Regions from separate parts of the Streptococcus sp. HMSC071D03 genome, predicted to be linked through region 1. Evidence: predicted binding sites of a transcription regulator. Region 1 holds the regulator's gene; the other holds the start of a gene.
The links. Region 1 encodes Rex, which represses fermentation and respiration genes when NADH is low (regulators of the CRP and FNR family bind a similar motif). Its sites were predicted from a motif close to TTGTGAANTANTTCACAA; they were not measured.
Positions count from the first base shown of each region.

Region 2: a site for Rex is predicted at 4,216-4,233, ahead of adhE (bifunctional acetaldehyde-CoA/alcohol dehydrogenase). Genes of this name have one in related genera too.

Region 1 covers NZ_KV807695.1:243-9,682, forward strand. The annotation lists gene HMPREF2837_RS00645 (VIT1/CCC1 transporter family protein) at 1-508, opposite strand, end outside; gene HMPREF2837_RS00650 (O-acetylhomoserine aminocarboxypropyltransferase/cysteine synthase family protein) at 727-2,007, shown strand; gene radC (RadC family protein) at 2,071-2,751, shown strand; gene HMPREF2837_RS00660 (gamma-glutamyl-gamma-aminobutyrate hydrolase family protein) at 2,874-3,563, opposite strand; gene HMPREF2837_RS00665 (redox-sensing transcriptional repressor Rex) at 3,579-4,220, opposite strand; gene HMPREF2837_RS00670 (DUF4649 family protein) at 4,302-4,517, opposite strand; gene HMPREF2837_RS00675 (DUF1831 domain-containing protein) at 4,527-4,874, opposite strand; gene HMPREF2837_RS00680 (cysteine desulfurase family protein) at 4,879-5,994, opposite strand; gene HMPREF2837_RS00685 (ribose-phosphate diphosphokinase) at 6,010-6,954, opposite strand; gene HMPREF2837_RS00690 (CYTH domain-containing protein) at 7,079-7,648, opposite strand; gene HMPREF2837_RS00695 (GTP diphosphokinase) at 7,783-8,454, shown strand; gene HMPREF2837_RS00700 (NAD kinase) at 8,438-9,256, shown strand; gene HMPREF2837_RS00705 (RluA family pseudouridine synthase) at 9,253-9,440, shown strand, end outside.
Region 2 covers NZ_KV807707.1:2,109-11,548, reverse strand. The annotation lists gene ulaG (L-ascorbate 6-phosphate lactonase) at 1-522, shown strand, start outside; gene tkt (transketolase) at 637-2,613, shown strand; gene yajC (preprotein translocase subunit YajC) at 2,756-3,076, shown strand; gene HMPREF2837_RS01110 (low molecular weight protein-tyrosine-phosphatase) at 3,125-3,580, shown strand; gene HMPREF2837_RS01105 (MORN repeat-containing protein) at 3,555-3,968, shown strand; gene adhE (bifunctional acetaldehyde-CoA/alcohol dehydrogenase) at 4,269-6,920, shown strand; gene gap (type I glyceraldehyde-3-phosphate dehydrogenase) at 7,187-8,197, shown strand; partial or broken gene HMPREF2837_RS01090 (RluA family pseudouridine synthase) at 8,271-9,145, opposite strand; gene pbp2a (penicillin-binding protein PBP2A) at 9,234-9,440, shown strand, end outside.

The DNA.
Region 1 (9,440 bases):
TAATGGAAAGCATTGGTGGTAAACTACCAAGAACAAAAGCGATGAAGCTAGATGCTGCAGCATGCCAAGGATTAGTAAATTCTTCGTACTCGATTCCGTATTTTTCCTCAACCAAAGCCTTGAGTGGATTTTTCAAAAAGGCTTTGTTGGTTAGTAGTTGAGCAGATGTTTCACACTCACCATTTTGAAGATAAGCTGCATAGAGGGATTTTTTAGCAGCATTCAAGTCCTTATCTAAAAGGAGTTGTTCGCGGGCTACAGCGGCCTCCTCAGTGTCTTTCTGAGTAGATACAGATACATACTCGCCACCAGCCATAGAAAAGGCACCCGCTAAGATGGCAGCCAAACCTGAAAGAAAGATTATCCAGATATTGCTTGTAGCACTGGCAACCCCGATAACAACTCCAGCTATAGAGATGATTCCATCATTCGCTCCTAGCACACCAGCTCGCAAGATATTTAAACGACCAGTAAAGTTTGCATCAATTTCATGTGTAATTTCTGACATAATATTCTCCTTTCTATCCATTATAAAGTATGGGAGAAGTGAAAACAAACATTTTTAACTATCTGAAAAAAGTTCTACAATTCTAATAAAAGATTGCTATTTTTCTCTATCAGGCATAGCCATAGCTAGTGCTTATGCCAATATATAACAAAATTGTATTTGTAACCTAGTGTAATAGGTGATACAATGAACCTAATGAAATCTTTGGAGGTCTGACTATGACTCGTGAATTTAAATTTGAAACTCTACAATTGCATGCAGGACAAGTGGTAGATGCGACTACCAAGTCTCGTGCTGTACCCATTTATCAAACAACATCCTTTGTATTTGAAGATACACAAGAAGGTGCAGAACTTTTTGCACTTCAGAAGGCTGGGAATATCTATACTCGTATCACAAACCCAACAACTTCAGCCTTTGAAGAGCGTATTGCAGCTCTTGAAGGTGGTGTTGGTGCTCTTGCCACAGCATCTGGGATGGCAGCTCTTACTTATACTATCCTTGGACTTGCTCACGCAGGTGATCATGTTGTTGCAGCTTCAACTATCTACGGTGGGACCTTTAACCTTTTGAAAGAAACCCTTCCTCGATATGGAATCACCACAACTTTTGTTGATATTGATGATTTAGAAGAAGTGGAAGCAGCGATTAAAGATAATACTAAACTTGTCTTGATTGAAACATTAGGTAATCCAGTTATCAACATTCCTGATATTGAAAAGATTGCTGAAATTACTCATAAACACCAAATTCCTTTGGTTGCTGACAATACCTTTGCAACACCATACCTCATTAATGTTTTTTCTCATGGTGTTGACATTGCGGTTCACTCAGCAACTAAGTTTATCGGTGGACACGGTACAACTATTGGTGGTGTCATTGTTGATAGCGGCAAGTTTGATTGGGCAGCTTCAGGGAAGTTCCCTCAATTTGTCAATGAAGATCCAAGCTACCATAATTTAAGCTACACTAGAGATGTAGGTGCAGCAGCCTTCATCGTTGCCCTTCGTGTTCAATTGCTACGTGACACTGGTGCAGCTCTGTCACCATTTAACTCATTCTTGCTCTTGCAAGGTCTTGAAACACTTTCTCTCCGTGTTGAGCGCCATGTTCAAAATGCTGAGAAAATCGTTGATTTCCTTGTTAACCATCCAAAGGTAGAAAAGGTCAACTATCCAAAACTAGCAGATAGTCCATATCATGCTTTGGCTGAAAAATACCTACCTAAAGGTGTTGGTTCAATCTTTACCTTCCATGTTAAAGGTGGAGAAGTAGAAGCTCGTAAGGTGATTGATAGCTTAGAAATCTTTTCAAACCTAGCCAATGTGGCAGATGCAAAATCATTGGTGGTTCATCCAGCAACTACCACTCATGCCCAGTTGTCTGACTCAGATTTAGAAGCAGCAGGAGTAACAAAAAATCAAATCCGTCTATCAATTGGTCTTGAAAATGTTGATGATTTGATTGAAGATTTGCGTCTTGCTCTTGAAAATATTTAAAAATAGATAAAATTTATCTGGTTTAAGCTCCTTCTCACGAATAATAAAGTGAGGAGGATTTTTATGTATAGTATTTCATTTCAAGAAGATTCGCTCTTGCCAAGAGAACGACTGGTGACAGAAGGAGTAGAGAGTTTGAGTAATCAGGAATTACTAGCTATTTTACTCAGAACGGGGACACGCCAATCTACTGTTTTTGAAATTGCACAAAAAGTATTGAATCAATTAAATTGCTTAACTGATTTGAAAAAAATGACACTACAAGAACTACAGGGATTATCAGGTATTGGTAGAGTGAAAGCTATTGAGTTGCAAGCGATGATTGAGCTGGGAAGTCGTATTCACAAACAAGAAACCATTGAGGCAGAGAGTATCCTCAGTAGTCAAAGACTGGCTAAAAAGATGCAAGCTGAACTGGGAGATAAAAAACAAGAGCACCTGGTGGCGCTCTATCTGAATACTCAAAATCAAATCATTCATCAGCAAACCATTTTTATCGGCTCAGCTACTAGAAGTATTGCTGAACCACGGGAAATTCTCCACTATGCTTTGAAGCATATGGCAACATCTATGATACTGGTTCATAATCATCCATCTGGTGCTGTCATGCCAAGTAGAAATGATGACCATGTTACGAAGCTTGTCAAAGAAGCCTGTGAGTTAATGGGTTTGGTCTTATTGGACCATCTAATTGTTTCACACTCCGATTATTTTAGTTATCGTGAGAAGACGGACCTCATATAAATGAATTTAATACAAAACGCATCTCTATGGGAAATAATTACATAATAAAAAGCATCATTTCGAGCTTTTTGAACACCTGAAATAATGCCTTTTTCTTTTTGAAACCCTTTTGAGGCAGCCACTTACAATTTATTTACGACATAGTCAAAGAGCTTTTTATCCTTGGGACGATTTTCATAGAGACTCTCAGGATGCCATTGAACACCGAGAAAGCGAATCTGATCAGTTGTCATTACAGCCTCGATAATGTTATCTTTTGGATCATAGGCGATAACCTTGAGATTAGGAGCCAAGTCCTTAATGCTCTGGTGGTGGAATGAATTGATATGGGAAATTTCCCCGTAAATTTCTCTAAGAATGTTATCTGGCTCTGTTGCCAAGCGCTGAGTGGTGTATTCGGCAGTAGAGTCTTGCCAGTGGTCTTCAATATCTTGAAATAAGGTACCACCCATAGCAACATTAAAGAGTTGAGTCCCACGACAAACAGAAAAAATGGCTTTATTTTGCTGGATAGCTTCTTTTATCAGAGCTAACTCAAAGATATCTCTTTGTAAGTGGTAGTCATCACTATCAATGGTCTTTTCTTCATCATAAAACTTAGGATCGACATTTTGCCCACCAGTAAGGATGAGCTTATCTACCATTGAAACATAAGCACGAGCCATGTCTTCATCACCGATGGGTAAAATAAGAGGTATACCACCTGCTTCTTTGACACCTTCGACAACCCCCTTGATACAATAACTCATCATCAACTCATCATCAGGATGAGCTTTTTCGTTTCCTGTAATCCCAATAACTGGTTTTTTCATAAATGCTTTCGCTTTCTAATCCTCTTTTCTCATGAAATAGAGGAGAGTTTGCAATTCACTAGTTAAATCTACATACTGAGCTACCACATCTTTTGGTAGTTGGAGATGAACGGGTGAAAAGCTTAAAATTCCTTTAATACCTGCTTCGACAAGGAGATTAGCTACTTCTTGTGATTTGACACTCGGAACTGTTAAGATTGCAGTTTTAACATCTGCATTCTTTATTTTATCCTTGATTTGGGAAATTCCATAAATTGGGATTCCATCAGGAGTTTGTGTTCCAACTTCAGGATGATCGTCCAAATCAAAAGCCATAATGATTTTCATTTTATTGCGTTCATGGAAGCGGTAGTGGAGTAGGGCATGTCCCATGTTACCAATACCAACAAGCATGACATTTGTAATCGAATTATCATTCAGAAGATCAGCAAAAAAGGTCATTAGCTTTTTAACATCATAGCCAAAACCACGACGACCAAGTTCGCCAAAGTAGGAGAAGTCTCGTCGAACAGTAGCAGAATCAATTCCAATCGCCTCGGCAATTTGTTTTGAGTTTGCTCTTTCAATCTTTTCGGAATTAAATCTTTTGAAGATACGATAATAAAGAGAAAGTCTCTTTGCTGTTGCTTTTGGAATAGCAGACTGTTTTTCTTTCACAAAATCACAACCTTTCTAAATACTATTTTATAGAAAGATTGTGAAAAAATCAACAAAAATAAGAAAAAACTAAGAAAAATCTTAGCTTATCTTCGTAAAATCATAGTGAGATAGAAAACGATAGAGATTTCCCAGAAGCCCCTGATAGATTTCTTTTCCATTATAGGTCAGAGAAGTAATGACAGTAGTATCTGGAAGAGTCACACAGCCTGAAAGTGATAGCATGAGTGCTTCATAATCTTCGTATTCTAAAACGCGATCGACTTGATAGGTATCTTTGTAAGTTAATCGAAACATGATTGCCTTCTATCTTTCGCTTTTAGTAAATACATCACGTTCAACAAGACTATCCATCAAGAAGTAAAATTTCTCTTGGTGGATATGAGTTTCTTCTGACTTAAAGATATCGACTAAACGTAGACCAAATTTATCAGTGATGTTGATTTTTGCACCTGTTAAGTCTTTGTTGATGATAATCTTAAGTTGGAAACCTTCCCCACTATTTGGAACTTTTTCAAGAAGACGCGTTAGTTCATAGTTACCAACCTTAGTTTCAAAAAAAGTGTTATCTTTTAGAGTGAACTTTTTGACGGTTGGGCTAAGTGTGTAATTATAACGGCAATTTTTAAGACTAATGGTTTTTTCGAATGCCATTGAGTTAACCTCCAATGATTTCTTTTAGAGTTTGTGCGAGAGTGATTATTTCTTGCCCTGTATTTTGAGGTGAAATGCTGACGCGAACGGATTCGTGTAAGCGAGGAGAGTCTTCACCGTAGAAAGCCTGAAGAACATGACTAACCTGAACGACACCTGCAGTACAAGCAGAGCCAGTTGAAATAGAAATACCTTCAAGATCTAGACGAAGGAGTAGTAGATCATTACGTTGACCTGGGAATCCAATATTAAGGACATAAGGTAGCTGGTTTTTCCCTTGATTGAGGTAATAGTCTGTCCCAGCAATTTCATTTAAGAATGTGTCTTTTAGTTTTTGAACCTTTTTAAAGTTTTGTGCTTGGTTTTCAAGATCATCCTTTAGAGCTGCTACCATTCCTACAATGGCAGGAAGATTTTCTGTTCCTGCTCTTTTTTTCTGCTCTTGATCACCACCATGAAGGTAGGAATCAAAATCTGTAGATGCAGCATAGAGAAAACCAACTCCTTTTGGACCATAAAATTTGTGTGCAGAAGCACTGAGAAAATCAATTCCCAATTCTTCGGGAAGTATCTCTAATTTACCGATTGCCTGAACTGCATCGACATGATAGACGGCTGGATGATTTTTTAGAACCTCACCAATTTCAGCAATAGGTAACAGTGTACCCGTTTCATTGTTGGCAAACATAGTAGAAACAAGAATGGTATCTTCACGCAGTGCATTTTTGACTTGGTCTGCAGTGATTTCTTGATGTTCAGGCTGTAAAATAGTCACTTCAAAACCAAAATTTTCAACCAAGTATTTGATGGGTTCTAGAACAGCATGGTGCTCAATCGCAGTAGTGATAATGTGCTTTCCACGATTTTGATGGCGAAGGCAGTAGCCGATGATAGCAGTATTATTGCTTTCAGTACCACCAGTGGTAAAGAATATATGTTGTGGCTTTGTTCCTAGTAAACTTGCTAGTTCTTGACGAGATTCTCGTAATAGTTTACCTGCTTGGCGCCCATGTCCATGAATACTAGAAGGGTTGCCATAAGTTTTTTGCATGACTTGAGTCATTGCTGAGATAGCTACTGAAGACATCGGAGTCGTTGCAGCATTATCCAAATAAATCAAAAATTCACCTAATTTCTATTTAAATAGTGGACTAACTGGTTTTCTTTCATGAATACGAACCATAGCATCACCAATCAATTCGCTAGCAGTGATGTATTGCACGTTTTTAGGTTTTCTACTTTCTGTCAAAACAGAATCTGTAACCAAGATTTCCTTGATATTTGTTGCATCCAACAGCTCTGCAGCCCCGTTAACGAATAGTCCATGACTTGAAACTGCATAGATTTCAGTTGCTCCGTCGCGCTCTAGGATTTTAGCGGCTTCAGAGAAGGTACGACCAGTGTTAAGAATGTCATCAATCAAGATTGCCTTCTTACCTTCAACATCACCGATAATGTAACCTTGACTGCGTTCAGAATCATCTTGTGCATAATCAATGATTGCAATTGGTGCATCCAAATATTCTGCGAGACTACGAGCACGTTTTACACCCGAGTTTTTAGGACTAACAACAACCACATCTGAACCAGTCAAACCTTTATCGCAGTAGTGTTTTGCAAAAAGTGGGATTGTATAGAGGTTATCTACAGGAATGTCAAAGAAACCTTGAACCTGAACAGCATGAAGATCAAGAGTCAATACACGACTAACTCCGGCTTTTACCAACATATTAGCAACAAGTTTAGCTGTAAGTGGTTCGCGAGAAGAAGCGATACGGTCTTGGCGAGCGTAGCCGAAGTATGGAAGTACAACGTTAATGGTATTAGCACTAGCACGAACACAAGCATCAACCATAATCAAGAGTTCCATCAAGTGGTTATTTACTGGATAACTAGTTGATTGGATGATATAAACATCGTATCCACGAACACTTTCTTCAATGTTAACTTGGATTTCACCATCTGAAAATTGGCGTGAAGAGACTTTTCCAAGTGGAACACCTGCAGCATCTGCGATTCTTTGAGCAATTTCCTGGTTGGAAGATAGTGCGAAAAGTTTCATGTTTTTTGTATCTGACATCGATAAACCGTCCTCTTTAAACTATGTGAATCGCTGTAGTAAAACACTTTTAATGATAAATGCTCTCTACAAAAGATTCTATTATTTTTCATCCCTTTTATTTTATCAAAAAAAGAAGATTGTTTCAGTATTTTTTCATATTTTCTATAAAACGAACCAATTTCGAAGGAGCTTTTTTGTAATGGATTTCATTGACTTGTAAAAATTCTTGGAAATCAAGGCTACCTTGCTTACCATCTTCTACTTCTAATTCAAGCTCATAGTCAACAATATCAAAGTATTCACTTTGATCAAGAGCCATGAGTCCGATAGGAGTTTGCTTTTCGTAACGAACAGTAGTTAGGCAACCTAAAACTACCCAGCCACTGGTTGAAAGTCCACGGCTAGTCAATTCGTCAAGAATCATTCCTTGTGGAAGTTTACATTCTTTGAGACAATAGTTTGCTTCCTCTAGGCTTAAATCTTGATTGTACTCCATATTTCCAACTTTTTGTGGAATTTTTATGGTCAATTCAGCGCTATTTTCAAAAGTACGAATGCGCATAGCAATTTTATGCTTACGAAGGTAAAAATCAGGCGTGTCTAGGTAGTAATTTTTTTGTGTAATAGGTGTGACTCCTGAAAAGTGAGTTTGTAATTTTTTATATTCATCCTGGTTTAGGAGTGTTTTCATTTCAATTTCTAAATGTTTCATTTTTTTAACTTTTTCCTTATCTTTGAAAGCGATTATATGGTATAATAAGCATTGTATTTATTGTATAAGATTTTTCCTAGAAAATCAAAAGCTAGATAAATCGAAGTGTATAGAGAATTGGATGAAAAAGATATATGATTACGGAATGGGAAGAATTTTTAGATCCTTACATTCAGGCTGTCGGAGAGCTGAAGATAAAACTCCGAGGTATTCGAAAACAATACCGCAAACAAAATAAACATTCTCCAATTGAGTTTGTAACTGGTCGAGTCAAACCAATCGAAAGTATAAAAGAAAAAATGGCTCGTCGAGGGATTGGATACGATACGCTGGAACAGGATTTACAAGATATTGCAGGTTTACGCGTCATGGTTCAATTTGTAGATGACGTGAGCGAGGTTGTTGCCATCCTTCGTAAGAGGCAAGACATGAGAGTGGTACAAGAACGTGACTACATCACTCATCGAAAGGCTTCAGGTTATCGTTCTTACCATTTGATTATTGAGTATACTGTTGACACAATCAAGGGGGCAAGAACGATTCTGGTGGAGATTCAGATTCGTACCTTGGCGATGAATTTCTGGGCTACCATCGAGCATTCTCTTAATTATAAATATCAAGGCGATTTTCCAGAAGAAATTAAGGAACGTTTGGAAATTACAGCAAGGATATCCCATCAATTGGATGAAGAAATGAGTAAAATTCGTGATGATATTCAAGAAGCACAAGCTCTCTTTGATCCATTGCATAGAAAGTTAAATGACGGGGTAGGTAATAGTGACGATACCGATGAAGAATACAGGTAAACGAATTGATCTAATCGCTAATCGCAAACCTCAAAGTCAAAGAGTCTTATATGAATTAAGAGATCGATTAAAAAAGAATAACTTTATATTAAATGATAAACATCCCGATATCGTGATTTCCATAGGTGGGGATGGGATGCTTTTGTCTGCTTTTCACAAGTATGAAGACCAGCTGGATAAGGTTCGCTTCGTTGGTGTTCACACGGGTCATTTAGGTTTCTATACGGATTACCGTGATTTTGAACTGGACCAATTGCTTACTAATTTACAGTTAGATACTGGAGCTCGTGTGTCTTATCCACTTTTAAATGTAAAGGTATTTTTGGAAAACGGGGAAGTGAAGATTTTCCGAGCTTTGAATGAGGCTAGCATTAGGAGAGCTGATAGGACTATGGTTGCCGATATTATCATTAACCAAGTACCATTTGAACGTTTTAGAGGAGATGGCCTGACGGTATCGACGCCAACCGGGAGTACAGCTTATAATAAATCTCTAGGTGGAGCTGTTTTGCATCCTACCATTGAGGCCCTTCAATTGACAGAAATTGCGAGTCTCAACAATCGTGTCTACCGAACCTTAGGTTCGTCTATCATTGTGCCTAAGAAGGATAAGATTGAATTGATACCGACACGCAATGATTATCATACGATTTCTGTTGACAATAGCATTTATTCTTACCGTAATATTGAAAGAATAGAATACCAAATAGACCACCACAAAATTCACTTTGTCGCAACACCAAGCCATACTAGTTTTTGGAATCGTGTCAAGGATGCCTTTATTGGTGAGGTGGATGAATGAGGTTTGAATTTATTGCTGACGAACATGTCAAGGTAAAGACCTTTTTAAAAAAACACGAAGTCTCGAAAGGTTTACTTGCCAAAATCAAGTTTCGAGGTGGAGATATTCGCGTAAACGGTCATCCACAAAATGCAACCTATCTCTTAGATATTGGGGATGTGGTTGTCATCGACATTCCTCCTGA
Region 2 (9,440 bases), on a different contig from region 1:
ACTCTACCAGTGAACGGTGCTGATGAGACAGGTGGTGAACTTGCTGGCTTAGCTGTTACTGATGAAGAAATGGCTCAAAAGGCTGTTAACTATGTCTTTGAAACACCAGGTGGAACCATCTATCATGGTGCGGATTCTCACTTCTCAAACTACTTTGCGAAACATGGTAAAGATTTCAAAATTGATGTTGCTTTGAATAACTATGGTGAAAACCCAGTTGGTATCCAAGATAAAATGACCTCTATCGACCTACTTCGCATGGCAGAAAATCTTCGTGCTAAAGTCATTATCCCAGTTCACTATGATATCTGGTCTAACTTCATGGCTTCTACGAATGAAATCCTAGAACTTTGGAAAATGAGAAAAGATCGTTTGCAATACGATTTCCATCCATTTATCTGGGAAGTTGGTGGAAAATACACTTATCCTCAAGACCAACACTTAATAGAATATCATCACCCACGTGGTTTTGATGACTGCTTCGAACAAGACTCGAATATCCAATTCAAAGCCTTGCTTTAATATAAAAATTTTTTCTGGAGGTTATCCGTATGTTGCACGATACGGATAATTTTCATATAATAGTACAAATAGAATATGTGATAGACCTATCACCTCAAAGAGAAAGGAAATTCTATGTCAAATCTATCTGTTAATGCGATTCGTTTTCTAGGTATTGACGCTATCAATAAAGCCAACTCAGGTCACCCAGGGGTGGTAATGGGTGCAGCACCGATGGCTTACAGCCTTTTCACTAAAGAACTTCGTATCAATCCAGCTCAACCAAACTGGATTAACCGCGACCGTTTCATTCTTTCAGCTGGTCACGGATCAATGCTTCTTTATGCCCTTCTTCACCTTTCAGGATTTGAAGATGTGAGCATGGATGAAGTGAAGAACTTCCGTCAATGGGGCTCTAAAACTCCAGGTCACCCAGAATTCGGTCATACAGCAGGGGTTGATGCAACAACAGGCCCTCTAGGACAAGGGATTGCGACTGCGACAGGTTTTGCACAAGCAGAACGCTTCCTTGCAGCCAAGTATAACCGCGAAGGTTACAACATCTTTGACCACTACACTTACGTTATCTGTGGAGATGGTGACTTGATGGAAGGTGTCTCAAGTGAAGCTGCTTCTTATGCAGGCTTGCAAAAGCTTGACAAGTTGGTTGTTCTTTATGATTCAAATGATATCAACTTGGATGGTGAGACAAAAGATTCTTTCACAGAAAGTGTCCGCGATCGTTACAATGCTTATGGTTGGTATACAGCCTTGGTAGAAGATGGAACAGACTTAGAAGCTATTCATGCTGCTATTGAAGAAGCTAAGGCTTCAGGAAAACCATCTTTGATCGAAGTGAAAACTGTTATTGGTTATGGTTCTCCGAACAAACAAGGAACTAATGCCGTACACGGTGCCCCTCTTGGCGCGGATGAAACTGCGGCAACACGCCAGGCACTTGGTTGGAACTATGAACAGTTTGAAATCCCAGCAGAAGTTTATGATGATTTCAAAGAAAATGTTGCAGACCGTGGCGCATCAGCCTATGAAGCATGGACAAAACTAGTCGCAGATTACAAAGAAGCTCATCCAGAACTTGCTGCAGAAGTGGAAGCAATTATCGAAGGACGCGATCCAGTTGAGTTGACTCCAGAAGACTTCCCAGCTTTAGAAAATGGCTTCTCTCAAGCAACTCGTAACTCAAGTCAGGATGCTTTGAATGTAGTGGCAGCTAAGTTGCCAACCTTCCTTGGTGGATCAGCAGACCTCGCTCATTCAAACATGACTTACATCAAAACTGACGGACTTCAAGATGATGCAAATCGCTTAAATCGTAACATCCAATTTGGTGTTCGTGAATTTGCAATGGGTACAGTCTTGAACGGAATGGCTCTTCACGGTGGACTTCGTGTTTACGGAGGAACATTCTTCGTATTCTCAGACTACCTTAAGGCAGCGGTTCGATTGTCAGCTTTACAAGGTCTTCCGGTTACTTATGTCTTCACTCACGATTCAATAGCGGTTGGTGAAGATGGTCCAACTCATGAACCGATTGAGCACTTGGCAGGTCTTCGTGCGATTCCAAACCTTAATGTTTTCCGTCCGGCAGATGCGCGTGAAACACAAGCAGCTTGGTATCAAGCAGTCAAAAGTGAGAAAACACCGACTGTTCTTGTCTTGACTCGTCAAAACTTGACTGTTGAGGAAGGAACAGACTTTGACAAGGTTGCGAAAGGTGCTTATGTCGTTTATGAAAATGCAGCAGACTTCGACACCATCTTGATTGCCACTGGTTCAGAGGTTAATCTCGCTGTTGCAGCCGCTAAAGAATTGGCAAGTCAAGGTGGAAAAGTTCGCGTAGTCAGCATGCCATCTACAGATGTATTTGATGCACAAGATGCAGCATACAAAGAAGAGATTTTACCAAATGCAGTTCGTCGTCGTGTAGCAGTCGAAATGGGAGCAACTCAAAACTGGTATAAATACGTTGGTCTTGATGGAGCAGTTCTTGGTATTGATACCTTTGGAGCTTCTGCTCCAGCACCAAAAGTTTTAGCAGAGTTTGGCTTTACAGTTGAAAACCTTGTAGAACTTGTGAATAACTTGAAATAATATAGAGGCATATTGCTAAAAAAGTCGAGGTTGGGAATTTTTGTCCCAGCCTCTTTCTTGATATAAAAGCATGGCCTAATCTTGTAAAAACACTTAAAATTTGTTATAGTAGTTTTATCTGAATTACAAAGGAGTAAAAATAATGGGTGGGAATTTAACATTTTTAATTATGCTTGTCTTGATGTTGGGCTTGATGTTCTTCATGCAACGTTCTCAAAAGAAACAAGCGGAAAAACGTATGGAGAGCCTCAATAAGCTTCAAAAAGGCTACGAAGTAATCACTATCGGTGGTCTCTACGGTACAGTCGATGAAGTAGACACAGAAAATAGAACAATTGTTCTTGATGTTGATGGCGTATACTTAACCTTCGAACTGGCAGCAATTCGAACTGTTTTGCCAGTCAAAGAAGCTGTGACACCTGAAGGAGCTGTTATTGAAGACGGCAGTGCTATTGAAGAATAAAACGGGGTGGATCACATTCCCGTTTTTCTATAAGTGAGAGGAAGAGTAATGAAAAAAATTGCTTTTGTCTGTCTTGGTAATATTTGTCGCAGTCCTATGGCGGAATTTGTGATGAAATCCTTGACCGATAAGTATGAGATTCAAAGTCGAGCGACTTCTTCCTGGGAACATGGCAATCCGATCCACAAAGGGACACAAGCAATCTTTCGAACCCATGGCGTTCCTTATGATACTTCGAAAACTTCCCAACAAATTTCTAAAAATGACTTTGAGTATTTTGACTATATCATTGGTATGGATGAGTCTAACCTTGCTGACTTATATCAGATGTGCCCGCAGGATCAACAATATAAGATACAGCCTTTTGCATCTGAAAGCGTTCCAGATCCCTGGTATACAGGTGATTTTGAAGAAACTTATGACCGAGTTTTAACTGGTTGCCAGGCTTGGTTAGGTCGCTTAGAAAATGAGAGTGAACATGGAAAATTTAAAAAAACTCTATGAAAAATATAGCGTCTATTTAACACGTCCCCGTTTAGAAATTGCGACAGTGATCGTCATTGTTGTCTGTGCAGGTCTCGTATTTCTGACCAATCTTCCAAAACAGGGCGTTCTTAAGCTTGATAATGATGCTATTATTTATGACGGGAGCCTAGTTCGTGGTAAGATGAATGGTCAGGGTACTGTTACCTTCTCGAACGGTGATACCTATACTGGAGAATTTAGCAATGGTACCTTCAATGGTAAAGGTACCTACCAAGCTAAAGCAGGTTGGGTATATGAGGGAGACTTTGTAAATGGTCAAGCTGAAGGAAAAGGAAAACTGACTACCGAACAAGAAGTAGTCTATGAAGGGGATTTCAAACAAGGTTTATTTCAACAAGCACAATAACCTCCTCCTAGAAGGAGGTATTCTTCCAGAATCTAAGAAAGCGCTTGCATGTAAATGAAAACGGCTTACAAGACTGTTTTACAACTAAGTTTGTGAAAAATAAAACTTTTACGAAATAATTCACAAACTTTAAGTGAAAAAGTGCATGTGCGGGTATATTTGAAATTATTTTCACAAACAAATAAAAAAAGTTTGTGAAATGTCTATGAAACTGTTTACAAATGTTTAAAAAAGAGTTATAATAATCTTGTGAAAAAATTAACAAAGGACTTACAATCCTTGAAAGCTATGGAGGAAAATATGGCTGATAAAAAAACTGTAACACCAGAAGAAAAGAAACTCACTGCTGAAAAGCATGTCGATGGTTTGGTGCAAAAAGCTTTAGTTGCCCTTGAAGAAATGCGTAAACTTGACCAAGATCAAGTCGATTATATCGTAGCAAAAGCTTCAGTTGCAGCACTTGATGCTCACGGAGAATTGGCTTTACATGCCTTTGAAGAAACAGGACGTGGAGTATTTGAAGATAAAGCAACTAAAAACCTATTTGCTTGTGAGCACGTGGTAAATAACATGCGCCACACTAAAACAGTTGGTGTTATCGAAGAAGATGATGTAACAGGATTGACTCTTATCGCTGAACCAGTTGGTGTTGTTTGTGGTATCACTCCAACAACAAACCCAACATCCACAGCAATCTTCAAATCATTGATTTCATTGAAGACTCGTAATCCGATTGTCTTTGCATTCCACCCATCAGCTCAAGAATCATCAGCTCACGCAGCTCAAATCGTTCGTGATGCAGCGATTAAAGCAGGTGCTCCTGAAAACTGTGTACAGTGGATTACTGAACCATCTATGGAAGCAACTAGTGCATTGATGAACCACGAAGGTATTGCAACAATCCTTGCAACAGGTGGTAATGCCATGGTTAAAGCTGCATATTCATGTGGTAAACCAGCTCTTGGGGTAGGTGCCGGAAACGTTCCAGCTTATGTTGAAAAATCAGCAAACATCCGCCAAGCTGCTCACGATATCGTAATGTCTAAATCATTTGACAATGGTATGGTCTGTGCATCTGAACAAGCGGTTATCATTGATAAAGAAATTTACGATGAATTTGTAGCAGAGTTCAAATCTTATCACACTTACTTTGTAAACAAAAAAGAAAAAGCTCTTCTTGAAGAGTTCTGCTTCGGCGTGAAAGCAAACAGCAAAAACTGTGCTGGTGCAAAATTGAACGCTGACATCGTTGGTAAACCAGCAACTTGGATTGCAGAACAAGCAGGATTTACTGTTCCAGAAGGAACAAACATTCTTGCTGCAGAATGTAAAGAAGTTGGTGAAAACGAGCCATTGACTCGTGAAAAATTGTCACCAGTTATCGCAGTTTTGAAATCTGAAAGCCGTGAAGATGGTATTGCTAAAGCTCGTCAAATGGTTGAATTTAACGGTCTTGGGCACTCAGCAGCCATCCATACAGCTGATGAAGAATTGACTAAAGAATTTGGTAAAGCTGTTAAAGCTATTCGTGTTATCTGTAACTCACCTTCTACTTTCGGTGGTATCGGGGACGTTTATAATGCCTTCTTGCCATCATTGACACTCGGATGTGGTTCTTACGGACGTAACTCAGTTGGGGATAACGTTAGCGCCATCAACCTCTTGAACATCAAAAAAGTCGGAAGACGGAGAAATAACATGCAATGGATGAAACTTCCTTCAAAAACATACTTTGAACGTGATTCAATTCAATACCTTCAAAAATGTCGTGACGTTGAGCGTGTCATGATCGTTACTGACCACGCTATGGTAGAGCTTGGCTTCCTTGATCGTATCATCGAACAACTTGACCTTCGTCGCAATAAGGTTGTTTACCAAATCTTTGCAGATGTAGAACCAGATCCAGATATTACTACAGTTGAACGTGGTACTGAGATCATGCGTGCCTTCAAACCAGATACAATCATCGCTCTTGGTGGTGGATCTCCAATGGATGCCGCTAAAGTAATGTGGCTCTTCTATGAACAACCAGAAGTGGACTTCCGTGACCTTGTACAAAAATTCATGGATATCCGTAAACGTGCCTTCAAATTCCCATTGCTTGGTAAGAAGACTAAATTCATTGCTATCCCAACAACATCTGGTACAGGATCTGAAGTAACTCCATTTGCCGTTATCTCTGATAAAGCAAACAACCGTAAATACCCAATCGCTGACTACTCATTGACACCAACTGTGGCAATCGTAGACCCTGCTTTGGTATTGACAGTTCCTGGATTTGTTGCTGCTGATACTGGTATGGACGTATTGACTCACGCAACTGAAGCATACGTATCACAAATGGCTAGCGACTACACTGACGGTCTTGCGCTTCAAGCTATCAAACTTGTATTCGAAAACCTTGAAAGTTCAGTTAAGAATGCAGACTTCCACTCACGTGAGAAAATGCATAACGCTTCAACAATCGCTGGTATGGCCTTTGCCAATGCCTTCCTAGGTATTTCTCACTCAATGGCCCATAAGATTGGTGCGCAATTCCACACAATCCATGGTCGTACAAATGCAATCTTACTTCCATACGTTATCCGTTACAACGGTACTCGCCCAGCTAAGACAGCTACATGGCCTAAGTACAACTACTACCGTGCAGACGAGAAATATCAAGATATCGCTCGTATGCTTGGACTTCCAGCTTCTACACCAGAAGAAGGGGTTGAATCTTACGCAAAAGCTGTTTACGAACTCGGTGAGCGCGTAGGTATCCAAATGAACTTCAAAGCACAAGGTATTGACGAAAAAGAATGGAAAGAACATTCACGTGAATTGGCCTTCCTTGCTTATGAAGACCAATGTTCACCTGCAAACCCACGTCTTCCAATGGTTGACCATATGCAAGAAATCATCGAAGATGCATACTATGGTTACAAAGAAAGACCAGGACGCCGTAAATAATTGATTATCAGCCAAACCGAGGGTAAACCTCGGTTTTTTATGCTTAGAGAATATGTTTTTATTAAGAAATGCATAGAATTGGAGTAGGCTGCAAGGCTAAGTAAAGAAATGAAAATATTGCCAAAGCTTATCAGAAAAACAAGGCCAGCGCTTGCAATTAAACTCAAATAGTTATATAATAGGTATGTTGAAAGGTGATTTGTAGTGATTCAAGTTACTCTTTTCACAATAAAATTTTCATGATTTTCATAAGGAGGAAATCACTAATGGTAGTTAAAGTTGGTATTAACGGTTTCGGACGTATCGGTCGTCTTGCTTTCCGCCGTATCCAAAACGTAGAAGGTGTTGAAGTTACTCGCATCAACGACCTTACAGATCCAGTTATGCTTGCACACTTGTTGAAATACGACACAACTCAAGGTCGTTTCGACGGAACTGTGGAAGTTAAAGAAGGTGGATTTGAAGTTAACGGTAAATTCGTTAAAGTTTCTGCTGAACGTGATCCAGAACAAATTGACTGGGCTAACGACGGTGTAGAAATCGTTCTTGAAGCAACTGGTTTCTTTGCTACTAAAGCAGCTGCTGAAAAACACTTGCACCCAGGTGGAGCTAAAAAAGTTGTTATCACTGCTCCTGGTGGATCAGATGTTAAAACAGTTGTATTTAACACTAACCACGACGTTCTTGACGGTACTGAAACAGTTATCTCAGGTGCTTCATGTACTACAAACTGCTTGGCTCCAATGGCTAAAGCTCTTCAAGATAACTTCGGTGTTGTTGAAGGATTGATGACTACTATCCACGCTTACACTGGTGACCAAATGATTCTTGACGGACCACACCGTAAAGGTGACCTCCGTCGTGCTCGCGCTGGTGCTGCTAACATCGTACCTAACTCAACTGGTGCTGCTAAAGCTATTGGTCTTGTAATCCCAGAATTGAACGGTAAACTTGACGGAGCTGCACAACGCGTTCCTACACCAACTGGATCAGTTACTGAATTGGTAGCTGTTCTTGAAAAGAACGTTACTGTTGATGAAGTGAACGCAGCTATGAAAGCAGCTTCAAACGAATCATACGGTTACACAGAAGATCCAATCGTATCTTCAGATATCGTAGGTATGTCTTACGGATCATTGTTTGACGCAACTCAAACTAAAGTTCTTGACGTTGACGGTAAACAATTGGTTAAAGTTGTTTCATGGTACGACAACGAAATGTCATACACTGCACAACTTGTACGTACTCTTGAATACTTCGCTAAAATCGCTAAATAATTCTTGAGTTGATAAAAGCAAGGCTAACTGGTCTTGCTTTTTTTGTATTTATAAGAAAAAATGGATGCTAGTGTCATCTATTTTGGTTTAATTCTCTTTCAAATGTGTCTGATAGCGCAGTAAAGCTTAATTTGTTTAAGGTCAGAGGATGGACAAAGGATAGTTTAAATGCGTGTAATATTAGTCTGCTAGCTTTGGAATGTGGATTGTAGAGAGGATCTCCAAGGATTGGATGTCCGTGGTGAGATAGATGCACTCGAATCTGATGAGTGCGTCCTGTTTTCAATCTACATCGAACGAGACTGGTTTTGTTTTGAAATTGTTTCAACCGAGTTACTTGGGTTTCGGCGTATTGACCATTTTTTGATCCACAACTCTTTTTCTACGATCGTGACGATCGCGACCGATTTTATCTCGAAAGACAAGCTCTTTAACTCCTATTTTTCCCTCAACCAGAGCCCAGTATTCGCGGGAGATTTCTTTTTTCTCCAATAATCGATTGAGGATGGGCAGTATAAATGGATTTTTAGCAAATAGTACGAGGCCACTCGTTTCCTTATCTAGGCGATGGACAACATAGCAAGTCTGGCCTACATAGGCGCTGACATGATTGAGAAGTGCAATTTCTTCTGGTTGATTCCCGTGAGTTTTCATACCTTCTGGTTTGTTCACGATGATCAAATGTTGGTCTTGGTAGACTTCTTGGACAAGATTAGGATTTCCCCAAACAATTTCTTTTGTAGGATAATCCTCCTCGTCGAAAATCAGTTGACATTCATCTCCGGATTTGACAGTTTGATGCCAGTGGACTTCTTCTTGATTTATGAGAATGTGCTTTTTAATTCTCAAGAAATGCCGTATTTTTCTCGGAATGAGTAGTTGCTCCTCCAAGAAAACTTTGACAGTCATTTCAGGAAGAGAATCAGGGATAACAAAGGTAAATTTCATACAGATATTGTAACAAAAAATAGATTATTTGGATAGGGAAACTAGCTAAATTCTTGTCTTCCTAAGGGGAAGATGATAAAATAAACGCATGAAATTAGATACATTATTTGAAAAGTTTCTTTCTTTATTTAAAAAAGAAGAATCTGAAATGGCAGAAATAGAAATCGATGAAGTTAATAATGAAGAAAATACCTCGACTAATTTAAGAAGGTCAAGAGGTGGGCGAAAGAAAGCTGGGCAAGTCGGACCCATTCGAAAATTTTGGCGTCGCTATCATCTGACCAAAATCTTTCTA